2 regions of the Bradyrhizobium sp. 956_D2_N1_4 genome follow, and region 1 is predicted to be linked to the other one. Evidence: riboswitches for the same ligand, from Rfam matches in the RefSeq annotation. Region 1 holds a riboswitch; the other holds the start of a gene.
What was found. Region 1 has a riboswitch for S-adenosylmethionine ahead of AB7535_RS38715 (O-succinylhomoserine sulfhydrylase). Riboswitches for the same ligand answer to the same signal wherever they lie in the genome.
Positions count from the first base shown of each region.

Region 2: linked by a shared signal. The riboswitch ahead of metX (homoserine O-acetyltransferase MetX) and the one ahead of AB7535_RS38715 (O-succinylhomoserine sulfhydrylase) in region 1 are both predicted to bind S-adenosylmethionine.

Region 1 is NZ_CP197237.1:8,221,851-8,229,706, reverse strand. Features, by position in the region: gene AB7535_RS38755 (helix-turn-helix transcriptional regulator) at 1-186, shown strand, start outside; gene AB7535_RS38750 (VOC family protein) at 242-601, shown strand; gene AB7535_RS38745 (SRPBCC family protein) at 845-1,246, shown strand; gene AB7535_RS38740 (hypothetical protein) at 1,347-1,850, shown strand; gene AB7535_RS38735 (MATE family efflux transporter) at 1,847-3,292, opposite strand; gene AB7535_RS38730 (hypothetical protein) at 3,455-4,507, opposite strand; gene AB7535_RS38725 (PAS domain S-box protein) at 4,612-5,025, opposite strand; gene AB7535_RS38720 (2'-deoxycytidine 5'-triphosphate deaminase) at 5,140-6,276, opposite strand; SAM riboswitch at 6,357-6,436, shown strand; gene AB7535_RS38715 (O-succinylhomoserine sulfhydrylase) at 6,508-7,704, shown strand.
Region 2 is NZ_CP197237.1:8,908,724-8,916,579, reverse strand. Features, by position in the region: gene AB7535_RS42275 (NlpC/P60 family protein) at 1-73, opposite strand, end outside; gene AB7535_RS42270 (alpha/beta fold hydrolase) at 289-1,152, shown strand; gene metW (methionine biosynthesis protein MetW) at 1,212-1,874, opposite strand; gene metX (homoserine O-acetyltransferase MetX) at 1,890-3,092, opposite strand; SAM riboswitch at 3,178-3,257, opposite strand; gene AB7535_RS42255 (chorismate mutase) at 3,475-4,323, shown strand; gene AB7535_RS42250 (pyridoxal phosphate-dependent aminotransferase) at 4,360-5,454, shown strand; gene AB7535_RS42245 (prephenate/arogenate dehydrogenase family protein) at 5,451-6,386, shown strand; gene AB7535_RS42240 (DUF2125 domain-containing protein) at 6,575-7,759, opposite strand.

The DNA.
Region 1 (7,856 bases):
CACGCGGCGCGGCTGCTGACAGATGATGACATCGCGGTCACCGACGTCGCCTATGACGTCGGCTTCGGCGATCTCTCCAATTTCGTCCGCACCTTCCATCGCGCCGCCGGCGTGTCGCCGACGAAGTTTCGGCAGGCGTCGAAGGGCGAGCGCAAGATTCTCCAAGAGCGCGCTACCCTCAACTGAATAGGGTCGTCTCCGGCGCGCGCCAGTCGCGGCGCGCTTTGCAATGGAGACGATCATGTACGACCACATCGGACTGCGTGTTGCCGACCTCGACGCCGCCACGCGCTTCTACACCGCGGTGCTTGCGCCGCTCGGCTACGCCCTGTGCTCGAGCGGCGACGGCTATGCGGGCTTCGGGCCGAAGGGCGAGCCGGCGCTCTGGCTGCACCTGAACAAGGGACGCAAGGCCGACGGCGCGCATATCGCGTTTCGCGCCAAGGACCATGATGCGGTCAAGGCATTCCACAGCGAAGGCTTGAAGAGCGGCGGCCGTGACAATGGCGGCGCCGGCCCGCGCAAGGACTATAGCCCGACCTACTACGCGGCGTTCCTGATCGATCCCGATGGCAACAACATCGAGGCGGTTTGCGTGTGAGCGTCGGCCGCCATCGCCTCACACGCTGTCATGCCCCGGCTTGACCGGGGCATCCAGTACGCCGCGGCTTCTCGATTCAATCACAGCGGCCTCTGGAATACTGGATCGCCCGATCCCGTCTCCGCCAAGGCTTCGCCGGGCCAAGAACTCACTTGGCCGCCGAAGCCTTAGCGAAGGCGGCAAGTCGGACGATGACGCCTGAGATGATGGCTCGCTTGTTTCTCCAAATTATAGGAATCTACCATGGCCTCCATCCACAACGACATTTCCCTCCCCGTCCCGGCCCGCGACGTCTGGGACGCCGTACGCGATTTCGGCGCGCTGCCTCAGCGGCTGGCGCCGGGCTTCGTCACCGCCTGCACGCTCGACGGTGATGCACGCATCGTCACCTTCGCCAATGGATCAGTGGCGCGCGAGGTGCTGGTCGATTGCGACGATGCGCGACAGCGGCTGGTCTACGCCATCAACAACGAGCGGCTCAGGCATTACAGCGCCTCGGTGCAGGTGATCGCCGAGGGCGAGGCGAGCTGCCGCCTTGTCTGGATCATCGACATGCTGCCGAACGAGCTTGCGGCTTACGTCCAGGGGCAGACCAAGGACGCCGTCGCCGCGATACACCGGGCGTTCCCGGCTGTGGCTGCGTGATCTTTCTCACAGAGCCCTGCCCTCGCCGACCCTAACCATGGCCGCGTGCGTCCGGTTGGCTCCGCTCTCCCGGCGGAGCCACGCACGCGAGGAGCAGGCCATGAGAGGTGCGGATAAGGTGATCTGCCAGGCGGCCGCCGTGCTGCTGCTATTTTCGATCTCGAGCGCGCCGGCAAAGGCGCAGTTCCTCGGCGGCGGAGGCGCCGGCGGCGAGGACATGATGACCCAGATGGCGCCGATGCTGGAGATGATGAAGGCGAAGATGGGCAAGCGCCGCTTCGCCATGCTGATGCAGACCATGGGTCCGATGATGAGCCGCATGATGGAGAACGGCGGCGGCGGGCTCGGCGGCATGATGGGGGGCGGCGGCAGCCTGAGTGGCGGCAATTTCGGCGGTGGCTTCGGCGCGCCGAACTACGGCGACTACACGCCGATGGGCGCAGGCGGCTACATGCCGACCGGAATGGGCGGCATGGGTGGCGGCGACATCATGGGTATGCTGGGTGGTTCCGGCGGCGGCGACATGATGGCGATGATTCCGCAGCTGATGCGGCTCGCCAATGTCGGCGGCGGTGGCGGCCATCGCCGCCACAGACACCGCTAGTCTGCAACGCCCGAAAGCGCAGGCCTGATCGCAGGTTTCGTCTCGCGCGGCCCCCAGCGTGTCAGCACCACGCTGGAGCACGAGAGCAGGCCGAGCACGACCATCGAGCTCGCGGCCAGCCAGAAGAAGCTCTGCGCGGTGGCATCATGCGTCGACAGCCACCAGCCGATCGCCGCGATGTAGATCAGGCGCGCGGTCTGCGCCAGCACCGGCCCGATCACCTTGGCCGCGCCCTGCGACGAGAAATACATTGTCGAGGCGAGCCCGATGAAGGCGTAGAACGGCGCCACCGTCGACAGATATTCATGGCTGGTCGCGCGCACGGTGGCGCTGTCGGTGAAGATGTTGACCCAGAGATCTGGGAACAGCGCGACGAGGCACGCCGGCGCGCCGACGGCGACGAACGCGCTCGCACCGGCGATCCAGGCGATGCGCCGGGCGCGCGCGATGCGCACCGCGCCGATCGCCATGCCGATCATCGGCACCGAAGCGATGCCGAACGAGAACGCGATCGAGGTCAGCAAAAATTCCAGCCGCGCGCCGATGCCGTAGCCGGCGAGGATCGCAGTGCCGAACTTTGCCAGCATGTGGGTGAAGATCGAGATCGTCAGCACCGATTGCAGCGGCGAGAAGCAGGCGATGGCGCCGACCTTCAGGATATCGAAGAACATCGCCCATTGAACGCGCAGCCCGCGCAGTTTCGGTACGATTCGGGCGCGGCCGGAGAACAGGTACCAGCCCATCACACAGATGTTCATGGAATAGGCGATCAGCGAGCCGGCCGCGACGCCGCGCATGCCGAACTGCGGCACGGGCCCGAGCCCGAGGCCCAGCGTGCCGCCAAGCACGACCTGCATGACCGCGGAATTCAGCATCAACAGCGAGGGCAGCTTCATGTTGCCAGTGCCGCGCAACACGCCGGCCATGGTGTTGAGCAGCCACGGCAGCACGGCCCCGCCAAAAAACACCTGTGTGTAGGCGACCGCATGCGTCAGCACATCCCCGCGGCCACCAAGCATTTCCAGCACCTTGGGCCCGAAGATCAGCATGCCCAGCATGAAGACGAGGCCGAAGGTGATGCCGATCAAGAGCGCATGCGCGGCGAGCGTGCCGGCGCGCTCGCGGTCGCCTGCGCCGAGCGCCCGCGCGATGGCCGACGCCACGGCGCCGCCCATTGCCCCGCCGGACATCGTCATGGTCAGGATCACTGTCGGAAACACCAGCGCCATTGCCGCCAGCGCCTCGACGCCGAGCCTGCCGATATAGGAGGTCTCCGCTATCACCACACAGGTGCCGGCCGACAGCGCGACCACGTTCGGCCAGGCGAGTCCGAGCAGCGTGCGCAGAATCGGCCCGTCCATCAGCGCGCTTCGTACCGGCCGCGGAGGCGGCGGCAACGGACGCTCTTGTTCATCGACCGGGATTTCGGCGATGTCGGACATGTCCTCTCCCGGGCGCAGGCCATTCGCGGCGCGGCAATGCGTAGGTGTGCCAATAAATTTCTTCGCGCGGAAGGCGCGGCGACAGGCTTAGCACGACAATTGCCGATTCCTCCTGCGCCGGATGCAGGCGTGCCCTGCGGCAGCGCATTTCAACAGATGGAATTACTCAATGGTCCACACCAGCGGCGGCTGACCGCCCGCTGTCGGGCGCAGGTGCACGCCGATGTGCCGCCCGCATCCGGCAGCGAGCCCCTCGAACAACCCTTCCAGCACCCTGGTGCAGACGCGATGATAGTCGGCGACGTCATCCATCAGCTTCCAGCTCTGCTGACGAAATTCAAACGTGCCTTCTGATGCCGTCGTCTCGGCAGCGTCATCCTGCGCGGCAAACAGAGCGTTCAGGAACGCTGCGAACTCGCTGGCGCCACCACGGCTCATAGACAGCGCCGCGGCGACCTCGTCAAAATACTGCATCCCGATCAGCTTGCCAGTGAGGTGCAGGAGATAGCCGGCGTCTTCGGGGCCGAACAATTGCACCATGACGGGCGCGGCGGTGCGCACATATTCCATCGCGTAGTTGCGGTAGGCCTTTTCCAGCCGCGGCTTCGGCCAACTCGCGACGGGCAAGGCAGGCGCGGCTTTAGCGTCGAACAACGGCGCTTCCAGATGGCGCGCGAACACCAGGCGTTGATCCAGCCCGAGCTGGTGGTCGTACTGATAATAATAGCCTTCGAGCCCATCCTGACCGTCGACGCTCTGCTTGGTGCAGACGAAGCCGAGCCTGGTATCGCCGAGCGCGACGCCATTGTTGGCGTGCCAGCCGCGCAGCATCGCGCGGCTGACCTCACCCGGCACGCCGCAGATCGCGGTGCCCTTCCAGATCCAGCGCGGCGGCGGATAGCGGATCCAGGCTTTGCGGTCGCTCTCATACATGTACTCGACATGCACGCCGCCGATCCAGTTGGAGAGATAATGATATTGCGCGGCGGCCACCGCCGGCGGCAGATGATTGAGACCGAGCTTTTCGAGCCCCGGCAGGAAGCGCTCCTGCTGCTGGCGGCGAAACACGCGGAAGACGAATTCGGCAGCATCCGCCGTGCCGCGCCGTGTGACGACGGTGAGGATGAGTCCGGTGAAATAGGCGTGATAGAGGTCGGCGACCGCGCGCCAGCGCTTCCATTGCGCTTCTTGTGCTGCGTCTGTTGCGGCGGTCATGTTCGCTCCCGATCGTTGTTTTGATCGAGTGTGTCACTGCGACCTGTACGAGGCAACCTGACGCTCAGGCAGAGCGCCCTGCACGCCAGCCCGTCAATTCCGCATCACGAATTTTGCGCAAGCCTGGCCCCACGCTCGCGCTCGACGCGTTCGGTGACGTCGCGCGCCATCGCGACCGATCCGACCACGGCACCACCGGCATCGCGCACCAGCGCGAAGGTCATCTCGATGTAGAGCTTGCGTCCGCTCTGGTGCAGCGCGCGGGTCAGCGTCGGCCTGCCCGCAAGCTTCATCGCCCCGGTGGCAAGCGCAGCTTCGAAGCCCTTCCAGTGCGCGGCGCGCAGATGTTCGGGAATGATCAGATCGAGGTTCTGGCCGAGCGCTTCGTCGGCGGAGAAGCCGAACAAGGCGGTCGATGCACGATTCCAGCGCGTGATGGTGCCAGAGCGATCCGAATAGATCAGCGCGTCCGCGACGTCGTCGAGGATTCTTGCGTCGAGTTCGGATTGAACACTCATCTCGCCACCTCGCATGCAGCCGGATTTCAGCTTGCATCCCGGCAGTAGTCAATCGAGGGGCTGCGGCGTACTGGATGCCCCGGTCAAGCCGGGGCATGACAGTAGAGTGTGGAGCTACACCCGAAAATGCTTCGATAGTTTGAGGCCCTGCGCCTGGTAGTTCGAGCCGATGCGCTGGCCGTACATCGCGTCGGGGCGCGCCAGCATTTTCTCGTAGACGAGACGGCCGACGATCTGGCCGTGCTCGAGAATGAACGGCACCTCGCGCGAGCGCACTTCGAGCACGGCGCGCGATCCCTGCCCGCCAGCTCCGGCATAGCCGAAGCCGGGATCGAAGAAGCCGGCATAGTGCACGCGGAACTCGCCGACCAGGGGATCGAACGGCACCATCTCCGCGGCGTAGTCGGGCGGCACCTGCACGGCTTCCTTGGAGGCGAGGATGTAGAACTCGCCGGGGTCGAGGATCAGGCTGCCGTCGGGACGCGCCGAGATCGGTTCCCAGAAATCCTCCACCGCATAGCCGGAGCGGCGGTCGACGTCGACGACACCGGTGTGGCGCTTGGCGCGATAGCCGACGAAGCCGTTGGCCTTCTCGCCGGAGAGGTCGACGGAGACGGCAACGCCGCCGGTGAGATCGGCATCGTCGAGATCGACGAGACGCTCGGTCGCATGCAGCGCCTCGAGCTCGTCGATGTTGAGGATGGCATCTCCGGTGCGGAAGCGTACCTGGCTCAGGCGCGAGCCCTCGCTGACCAGTACCGGAAACGTCTTCGGGCTGATCTCGGCGTAGAGCGGGCCGTGATAGCCGGCGCCGATCATGTCGAAGCGTCGGGTGCCGTCGGCGATGACACGGGTGAAGACATCGAGCCGGCCGGTCGAGCTTTTCGGGTTCGCGGCGGCGACGATCTCCGGCGGCAGCGCCAGGCTTTCCAAGAGCGGCACGATGTAGACGCAGTTGGTCTCCAGCACTGCGCCATCGGCGAGGCTGAACTCGTGCAGCTTTAACTCGTCGATGCGCTCGGCGACGGTCGCGCCGGGACCCGGCAGGAAGCTGGCGCGAACGCGATAGGCGATGTCGCCGAGGCGAAGGTCGAGGCTCGCCGGCTGGATCTGGCTTTCGACGAAGTCATAAGCGGGCAGGATGAGGCCCGCCTTCGCCATCGCCGCGATCATGCGGTCGGGCAGGATACCATTGGCGTCGGCGGCAACCGTGAAGCTCAACCGGGGGTCCTCGTCAGGGGTCAAATGCATCCGGACATGCGGGAAATAGCAGCCTTTTACGGCTATCCGATGGACGCCTTGACGGAAAGGCCATTGCGGAATATGAGCATCACTTATCCCGTGGTGATTTGAGCCGGCCGGCTTGCAGCCACGTTAAATAAGTCGCTAAACAGGCCGGGGACCTCTGTGATCCCGGCCCGTGGAAGTTATCCAGGCCGGTTTTTTTGTGACCATTTTCGATGGTCACGCAGAGGAGGTCCTATGTCGAAGTCCCCGGCGTCCACCACGCAATACCGTCCCGAAACCCGCCTGGTCCATTCCGGCACCCTGCGCTCGCAATATGGCGAGACGTCGGAGGCGCTGTTCCTGACCCAGGGCTACGTCTACAACAGCGCCGAGGAGTGCGAGGCGCGGTTCAAGGGCGAGGACCCCGGCTTCATCTATTCGCGCTATTCCAACCCGACCATCTCGATGTTCGAGCGCCGCATGATCGAGCTCGAAGGCGCCGAAGCCGCCCGCTCGGCCGCGACCGGCATGGCCGCGGTGACGACCGCGATCCTGGCGCCGCTGAAGGCCGGCGATCATGTGGTGGCCTCGCGCGCCCTGTTCGGCTCCTGTCTCTACGTCATTCAGGATCTCTTGCCGCGCTACGGCATCGAGACGACGCTGGTCGACGGAGCCGATCTCGACCAGTGGCAGCGCGCCTTGCGGCCGAACACCAAGACGTTCTTCCTGGAGAGCCCGACCAACCCGACGCTCGACGTGCTCGACATTCCAGGGATCGCCGAGATCGCGCACAGCGGCGGCGCGCGGCTCGTCGTCGACAACGTGTTCGCGACGCCGATCTGGCAGAGCCCGCTCGCGTTAGGGGCCGACGTCGTGGTCTATTCCGCGACCAAGCACATCGACGGCCAGGGCCGTTGTCTCGGCGGCATCATCCTGTCGTCGGAAGCGTTCATCGCCGAGCACATCCACAATTTCATGCGCCAGACCGGCCCGTCGATCTCGCCGTTCAACGCGTGGGTCCTGCTCAAGGGCCTGGAAACGCTCGGCGTACGCGTGCGCGCGCAGACCGAGACGGCGGGACGCATCGCCGACGTGCTGGCGAGCCATCCGAAGATTTCGCGCCTGGTCTATCCCGGCCGCGCCGATCATCCGCAGGCAGCTCTCGTGAAGAAGCAGATGCGCGGCGGCTCGACGCTGGTCGGCTTCGAGGTCAAGGGCGGCAAGCAGGGTGCGTTCCGCGTGCTCAACGAGCTCAAGCTTGCAAAAATCTCGAACAATCTCGGCGATGCCAAGAGCCTCGTCACGCATCCGGCGACCACGACGCATCAGCGCCTCAAGCCGGAAGACCGCGCCGCGCTCGGAATCAGCGAGGGCTTCATCCGCTTCTCGGCGGGGCTCGAGCATGCGGATGATCTGATCGAGGATCTGACTGCGGCGCTGGAGAAGGCGTGAGGGCTTCACGAGCTCGGAACGTAGGGTGGGCAAAGCGACTTGTCCGCCGTAGCTCGAAGAGCGAAGGCGGAAGCGTGCCCACCATTCACGATCATATCGCCGATAGATGGTGGGCACGGCGCGCGAAGAGCGCGCCTTTGCCCACCCTACGG
Region 2 (7,856 bases), 690 kb from region 1:
CGGCAACCGCCGCGAAGAAAATCGCCAGCGCGACAACACAACGCGACAGGCGAGACGCAAACAACTCCAACATACTTCATCCTTCTTGACACCCCACTTCCCCAATCGGCCCGTGCGATGGCCGGCATCCGTCTGGCCGTTAAGCCGCCGGATGTGGCGAGAAAAAGACGCCACGCCCGCGAATAGCTGCGATGATTTTGTGCCGGTGCTGGCTTGAGGCTGCCGCATTGCGGACAACAACGTTAACTGCAATTCTCCAAAGGCGGCTTGAAGAGAGGGAAACAGTTAATGCCCCACGCCACGACCAGGGATGACGTCCGCATCTATTTCGAAGAAGCGGGTCAGGGAACGCCGATTATTTTTCTGCATGAGTTCGCGGCCGACTACACCAATTGGGAGCCGCAGATGCGCTACTTCTCGCGCGGCCATCGCTGCATCACCTATTCCGCGCGCGGCTACACCCCGTCGGACGTGCCTGATGGCGAGGTCTACACTTACAAGCATTTCTACACCGACGCGCTCGCGGTGCTCGATCATCTCAAGATCGAGCGCGCGCATCTCGTCGGCCTGTCGATGGGCGCCTATTCGTCGCTCCAGATCGGGTTGAACGCGCCGCAGCGCGCGCTGTCGATGACGCTGGCCGGCGTGGGCTCAGGATCGGAGATCGAGAATCTCGACAACTGGCGCAAGCAGTGCCGCGCCAATGCCGAGCAGTTCGAGACGCTCGGCTCCGCCGAGGTCGCAAAGGTCACACGCGAGGCGCCGAGCCGGATTCCGTTCCTCGTGAAGGACCCGCGCGGCCACGCCGATTTCTACGCCGCGCTGGCGCGCCACGATGCCAAAGGCTCCGCGAACACGATGCGCGGCTTCCAGGGCGGCCGTCCCTCGATCTTTGCGATGACCGACGCGATCAGAGGCGTAGCGACACCGGCGCTGATCATCTGCGGCGACGAAGACGGTCCCTGCGTCGGAGCAAGCCTGTTCCTGAAGAAGCACCTGCCCGCGGCGGGCCTCGCGATGTTTCCGAAATCAGGCCACGTGCTCAATCTCGAAGAGCCCGCGCTGTTCAACGAGAGCGTGGAGCGGTTCGTGACGCTGGTGGAAGCCGGGCGCTGGCCGGTGCGCGATCCGCGGTCGCTGGCGGCGCATTAGGCTGCCAGTCGCTGTCATTCCGGGATGCGCCGACAGGCGCAGGCCCGGAATGACGGCAGCTACTTCCCCTGCCCGCGCGTGAGCAGAAACACGCCCTGCTCGCCGAACATGTTCCACACCCACCACGGCAATCGCAGCCGCAATGGACGGCCGTAGAGATCCAGCGCCTCGGCGCGCTCCATCTTGACGTGGATCGCGTCGCAGAGCTCGACGAAATCCTTGATGGTGCAGAAATGGATGTTGGCGGTGTCGTACCAGGTCGCCGGCAGATTCTCGGTGCGCGGCATGTGACCGCCGACCAGGAGCTGGAGCCGCATTTTCCAGAAGCCGAAATTCGGGAACGACACGATGGCACGGCGGCCGATGCGCAGCAGATTCTCCAGCACGACCCGCGGCTGCCGCGTCGCCTGCAGCGTCTGCGACAGGATGACGTAATCGAAGGCGTCGTCGGGATAATTGACGAGATCGGTGTCGGCATCGCCCTGCACCACCGCGAGGCCCTTGGCGACGCAGCGGTTGACGCCCTCGCGCGACAGCTCGATGCCGCGCCCGTCGATGCCGCGGGTCTCCAGAAGCTGGAGCAAATCGCCCTCGCCGCAGCCGACGTCGAGCACTTTCGAGCCGGGCTTGACCATCTCGGCGACCAGCAGATGATCGGCGCGAAACTGGCCGGACTGCTCCGTCGCAACGCCGCCCAGCGGCAGCACTTCCTGCACAGACATCGCTAGCCGTCCTTGTCAGTCAATCCTGGCGGTGAGCCCGCGCGCCTTCCCTGCCGATTGCAGGAAGGCACGGGCGATATCGAAGAATTCGGGCACGTCGAGCAGGAAGGCGTCATGGCCGCGATCGGTCTCGATCTCGGCGAACGACACCCGCGCGCTCGACGCGTTCAGCGCATGCACCAGTGCGCGCGATTCCGAGGTCGGGAACAGCCAGTCGCTGGTGAAGGAGACCACGCAGAAGCGCGTCTCGATGCCCGCGAACGCTTTCGCCAGCACGCCGCCGTGGTCACCGGCGATGTCGAAATAGTCCATCGCACGGGTCAGATAGAGATAGGAGTTGGCGTCGAACCGCTCGACGAAGGACGAGCCCTGGTAGCGCAGGTAACTCTCGACCTGGAAATCGGCGTCGAACGAGAAGGTCGGCAGCTCGCGGTCCTGCATGCGGCGGCCGAACTTGCGATGCAGCGCGGCGTCCGAGAGATAGGTGATGTGCGCGGCCATCCGTGCCACCGCAAGTCCGCGATGCGGATGGATGCCCTGATCGGTGTAGCGGCCGTTGTGCCAGTCGGGATCGGCCATCACCGCCTGGCGGCCGAGCTCGTGGAAGGCGATGTTCTGCGCCGAGTGCCGTGTCGAACAGGCGATCGCCAGCGCGGAGTACACGCGCTTGGGATAGGCCGCGGTCCATTGCAGCACCTGCATGCCGCCCATCGAGCCGCCGACCACCGCGAACAACGTGTCGATGCCGAGCCGGTCGATCAGCATCGCCTGCGCGCGCACCATGTCGGGAATGGTGATGACGGGAAAATCCAGGCCCCACACCTTGCCGGTCGCCGGATTGATCGAGGCCGGCCCGGTCGAGCCCATGCAGCCGCCGATCACGTTGGCGCAAATGATGAAGTAGTGCTGAGGATCAAGAGGTCGGCCGGGACCGACCAGCGTCTCCCACCAGCCCGACTTGCCGGTGACGGGATGCACGTTGGCGACATGCTGATCGCCGGTCAGCGCATGGCAGATCAGCACCGCGTTGGAACGATCGGCGTTGAGCTCGCCATAGGTCTGGTAGGCGATCTGGAACGGGGTGAGATCGATGCCGCAATCGAGCCGCAGCGGCTGCTCGGCGCCGAACTGCGCGACCTGCGAATTCGGATGATCCGCCTCATGCGACCGGTCGTCGGCACTGATCGCGGGACTCGGCACGGACTTCACGCCTACCATCATCGACCTCGTATGCGACACCCGTCAGGCTGCCGCTGGAATCAGGCCATGAAAAACCCGGCCTGAACGATAGGTTCGGCCGGGATCGGAAGCGTCCCCGGCCTGTTTAGCGAGTTTTTTAACGTGGCTGCAAGCCGGCCGGCTCAAATGACCACGGAACGCGCAAAAGCTACTGTCTTGGGCGGTTTTCGTCAAGTCACAGTCCGGATTAGCCAAATTCATCCCTGAAAGGCCGGCCGAAAAGGCCCGGTTTCCCTTTGCATTTCTCTTTGCTTTCGCCGCGCCGACTGCCTAATCAGGACGTCGATCGTAGCGGATCCGGCCTTGCCGATTGACCTTGGCCGACCCGCATTGGAACGCCTCTCACCAGCATCTCGCAGATATGTCCCACCGTCCGCCCGCGCCACCATCGCTCCAGGAATTGCGCAAGGAGATCGACGCGATCGACGAGGGCATGCATCGTCTCCTGATGCAGCGCGGCGACATTATCGACCGCCTGATCCAGGTGAAGCAGACCCAGGAGGTCGGCTCGGCGTTCCGCCCGGCGCGCGAGGCCGCCATGATGCGTGACATCGTCCAGCGTCATCGCGGCATCCTGCCGCTCGACACGGTCGAGAGCATCTGGCGCGTCATCATCTCGACGTTCACTTACGTCCAAGCGCCGTTCTCCGTGCATGCCGACATCTCGGTGAGCGAGCCGGCGATGCGCGATTCCGTGCGCTTCCATTTCGGCTTCACGGTGCCTTACGTCGCGCATTTCAGCGCGCAGGCCGCGGTCGAAGCGGTGGCGAAGTCCAAGGGCGATCTGGCGCTGGTCTCGGCGACCTCGAGCCGCACGCCATGGTGGCTGGAGCTGGAAGCGGACGGCGCGCCGAAGATCATCGCGCGGATGCCCTTCGTCGAGCGCGCCGACCATCCGGCCGCACTGCCGGTGTTCGCGATCTCGCGCGTCGCCGACAGCGCCGTGGTGACGGAGGTCGAGACCTTCAGCGTGCGCGTGTCCGGGTGGAACGCCGAGGTCGCGCGGGCGCTGTCGCCGCTCGCCGAGATCGTGGCGGTGCCCGATACCGCCTTCGACGGCGCGGCGCTGCTGGTCTCGGTCACAAGCGCCACCAGCATCGACAAGATCAAGGCTGCCCTGATCGAAGCGGGGGCCTCGGTGCGCTCCACGGCCCTCGTCGGCAGCCACGCAACGCGCTATACGGTGCCCTCGACCGGGTCGAAATCGTAGATCGCGAACCGCCTAAAGCTACTTCCGGAGTTGAAGATGTCACGCCCCGTGCCGAATCCCGGCATTCTAGATATTGCGCCCTACACGCCCGGCAAGAGCCCGGTGGCTGAGCCGGGCCGCAAGGTGTTCAAGCTCTCGGCCAACGAGACGCCGTTCGGGCCCTCGCCCAAGGCGATCGAGGCGTTCAGGAACGTGGCGGCGCATCTGGAAGACTATCCGGAAGGAACCTCGCGCGTGCTGCGCGAAGCGATCGGCCGTTCTTTCGGGCTCGACCCCAACCGCATCATCTGCGGCGCCGGCTCGGACGAGATCCTCAATCTGCTCGCCCACACCTATCTCAGCCACGGCGACGAGGCGATCTCGACCACGCACGGCTTCCTGGTCTACCCGATCGCGACCATGGCGGTCGGCGCCAAGAACGTGGTCGCGCAGGAGACCAATCTCACCTGCGACGTCGATGCCATCCTCAAGGCGGTGACGCCGAAGACAAAGCTGGTCTGGCTCGCCAATCCCAACAATCCGACCGGCACCTATGTGCCGTTCGACGAGGTCAAGCGGCTGCGCGCCGGCCTGCCGTCGCACGTGCTGCTGGTGCTCGATGCCGCCTATTCCGATTACGTCTCGCGCAACGACTACGAGATGGGGATCGAGCTCGTCGCCACCACCGAGAACACCGTGGTGACGCACACCTTCTCCAAGATCCACGGTCTCGCCGCGCTGCGCGTCGGCTGGATGTTCGGTCCGGAGCACGTCATCGACGCGGTCAACCGCATCCGCGGTCCCTTCAACGTGTCGACGCCGGCGATGTATGCCGCGGTCGCCGCGATCGAGGACACTGCGCACCAGGCGATGTCGAAGCAGTTCACCGAGACCTGGCGCAACTGGCTCTCCGAGGAGATCGGCAAGCTCGGACTGAAGGTGACGCCGGGCGTCGCCAATTTCGTGCTGATCCACTTCCCGGAAACGGGCAAGACCGCGGACGAGGCCGACGCGTATCTCACCAAGCGCGGGCTGGTGTTGCGCGCGCTAAAGAACTACCGCCTGCCGCATTCGCTGCGCATGACCATCGGCACCGAGGAGGCCAACCGCCTCGTCGTCGAGGGCCTGCGCGACTTCATGGCCGGCAAATGAGCACCACGCCGCACTTCCAGCGCGTTGCGCTGATCGGCTTCGGCCTGATCGGCGGCTCGATCGCGCGCGCTGCGAAGCTCCAGGGCTTGGCCTCCGAGATCGTCACCACCGCGCGCTCGGAGAAGACACGCGCGCGGGTGCTGGAGCTCGGCATCGTCGACCATGTCGTGGCGACCAATGCGGAAGCGGTGAAGGATGCCGACCTCGTCATCCTCTGCATTCCCGTCGGGGCCTGCGGGCCGGTGGCGCAGGAGATCGCTGCGCATCTGAAGCCGGGCGCGATCGTCTCCGACGTCGGCTCGGTCAAGGGCGCGATCGTCAGGGACATGGCGCCGCATCTGCCCAAGACCATTCATTTCGTGCCGGCGCATCCCGTCGCGGGCACCGAGCATTCGGGCCCCGATTCTGGTTTCGCCGAGCTCTTCATCAACCGCTGGTGCATCCTGACGCCGCCGGAAGGCGTCGATGCGGCGGCCACCGATCGGCTGCGCGCCTTCTGGGCGGCGATGGGCGCCAAGGTCGAGATCATGACGCCGGATCATCATGATCTCGTGCTCGCGATCACCAGCCATCTGCCGCATCTGATCGCCTACACCATCGTCGGCACCGCCGACGAGCTGGCGCAGGTGACGGAGTCCGAGGTGATCAAGTTCTCCGCCGGCGGCTTCCGCGACTTCACCCGCATCGCGGCGTCCGATCCGACGATGTGGCGCGACGTCTTCCTCGCCAACAAGGAAGCCGTGCTGGAAATGCTCGGCACCTTCACCGAGGATCTCGCCAAGCTTACCCGCGCGATCCGCCGCGGCGACGGCGAGGCGCTGTTCGACCACTTCACGCGCACGCGCGCCATCCGCCGCGGCATCGTCGAGATCGGCCAGGATTCGGCGGCGCCGGATTTCGGCCGGCCGCATGCGGCGTTGAAGAAGCCGTAGTCCTTCGCGCGACGACTGTGCTGCCAGATCCTCATCCTGAGGAGCGCGGAACGCGCGTCTCGAAGGATGAAGGCCCGGCTGGTGGCCTCGCCCTTCGAGACGCCGCGCGAAGAGCGCGGCTCCTCAGGGTGAGGGTTAGACATTCTCGCGCGCGGCTCCATCAATCCGTGAGCGGACGCGTCGCCAAATCAATACAGCGGCGGGATCTGGCCGACCTTGACCGGGCCGAGCAGCACGGCGCCGTCGACGAACTTCAGCGGGAAGCTGCGGGCCTTCTTGCCTTCGAGCGTGCTCTCGGTGCCGATCGAATTGATGCCGGCCGCAACGCCGGCATTGGCGTTCTGCTTGATGACCTTGCCGAGGCCGGGAACGGCGCGGTCGAGTGCGCCGAACAGATTGTTGAGGTCCTGCGACTTCACGCCGGGCGCAACGCGGTCGAGGGTTGCCTGCGGCACCCCCTCCTCCAGCATCTTCTCGATGCCGAGCGCCGGGATTACGCGCTCGAGGCCGGTCACGGTCATCTGCAGCTCACCGTCGAGTCGGCCATTGGCCGAGAGCCCGAGCGTGCCAGCGGCAACCGCGATCATCTCGCCCTGCTGGACGCGCGACTGGACGATCTCGATGTGACCGCCGGCGGCCTGGATCTCGCGGAAGCGTTGCGGCCACGGCTTTGGCGTGAGGTCGGAGAGGCCCGTGATCTTCGCGCGCGTGTCCGCCTCGAACGGCTCGGCGAGCAAGGGATGAACACCCTGGATGCTGCCCTGCGCGACGTGCAGCACGGTCTCGATCACAGGATGATCCGACCGCGACCCGTCTGCGAGGCGACCGTGCAGCTCGACCTGCTTGGCGCGCGCGAGCGGCACTTGCACGCTGCCGTCGAGACGATTGATGACGGGATCGTCGAACACGATGGAGGCGCGATCCGGCACCGCCGGCAGGCCGAACACGCTGCTGCGGCCCTTGCTCCAATTCACCACGAAGGTGTTTTGCGTGACGCCGTCGGTGAGTGTCGCCGGCGCGGAGAATTCGGCGATGACGCGCTTGGGATCGTAGACCTGGGCGACGACCAGGATGTTGTCGAGCTTCGCCGTGAACGGCGTCTTGCTGGCGTTCTGCGACACCAGGGCGACGCTGGCGCCGGAGCACTGGACCTCGAAGCGGAACGGGAAGCCGGCGATCGAGCGCTTGGCGCAATCATAGATGCGGCCGGACTTGGCCTCCTGCGCCCGCCAGGCGTCGGCGGCGATTTCGGCCTGCGAGGCCGCATAGAACCAGAAACAGCTCCACGCGACGGCGAGGATCAGGAGGATAATGGGGGCGATGAAAAGGCCCCAACGGGGGCGGCGGCCTGTGGCAACGGTCATATCTGACATGCGGCGACCCTTTGACCCCAGATTTTGTCAAATGTAAGCGGGGTTCGGCCGTGCCGAAAGGCCGAGAATTCGCTTCGCTTGGGGGCGTCGTTCTGGT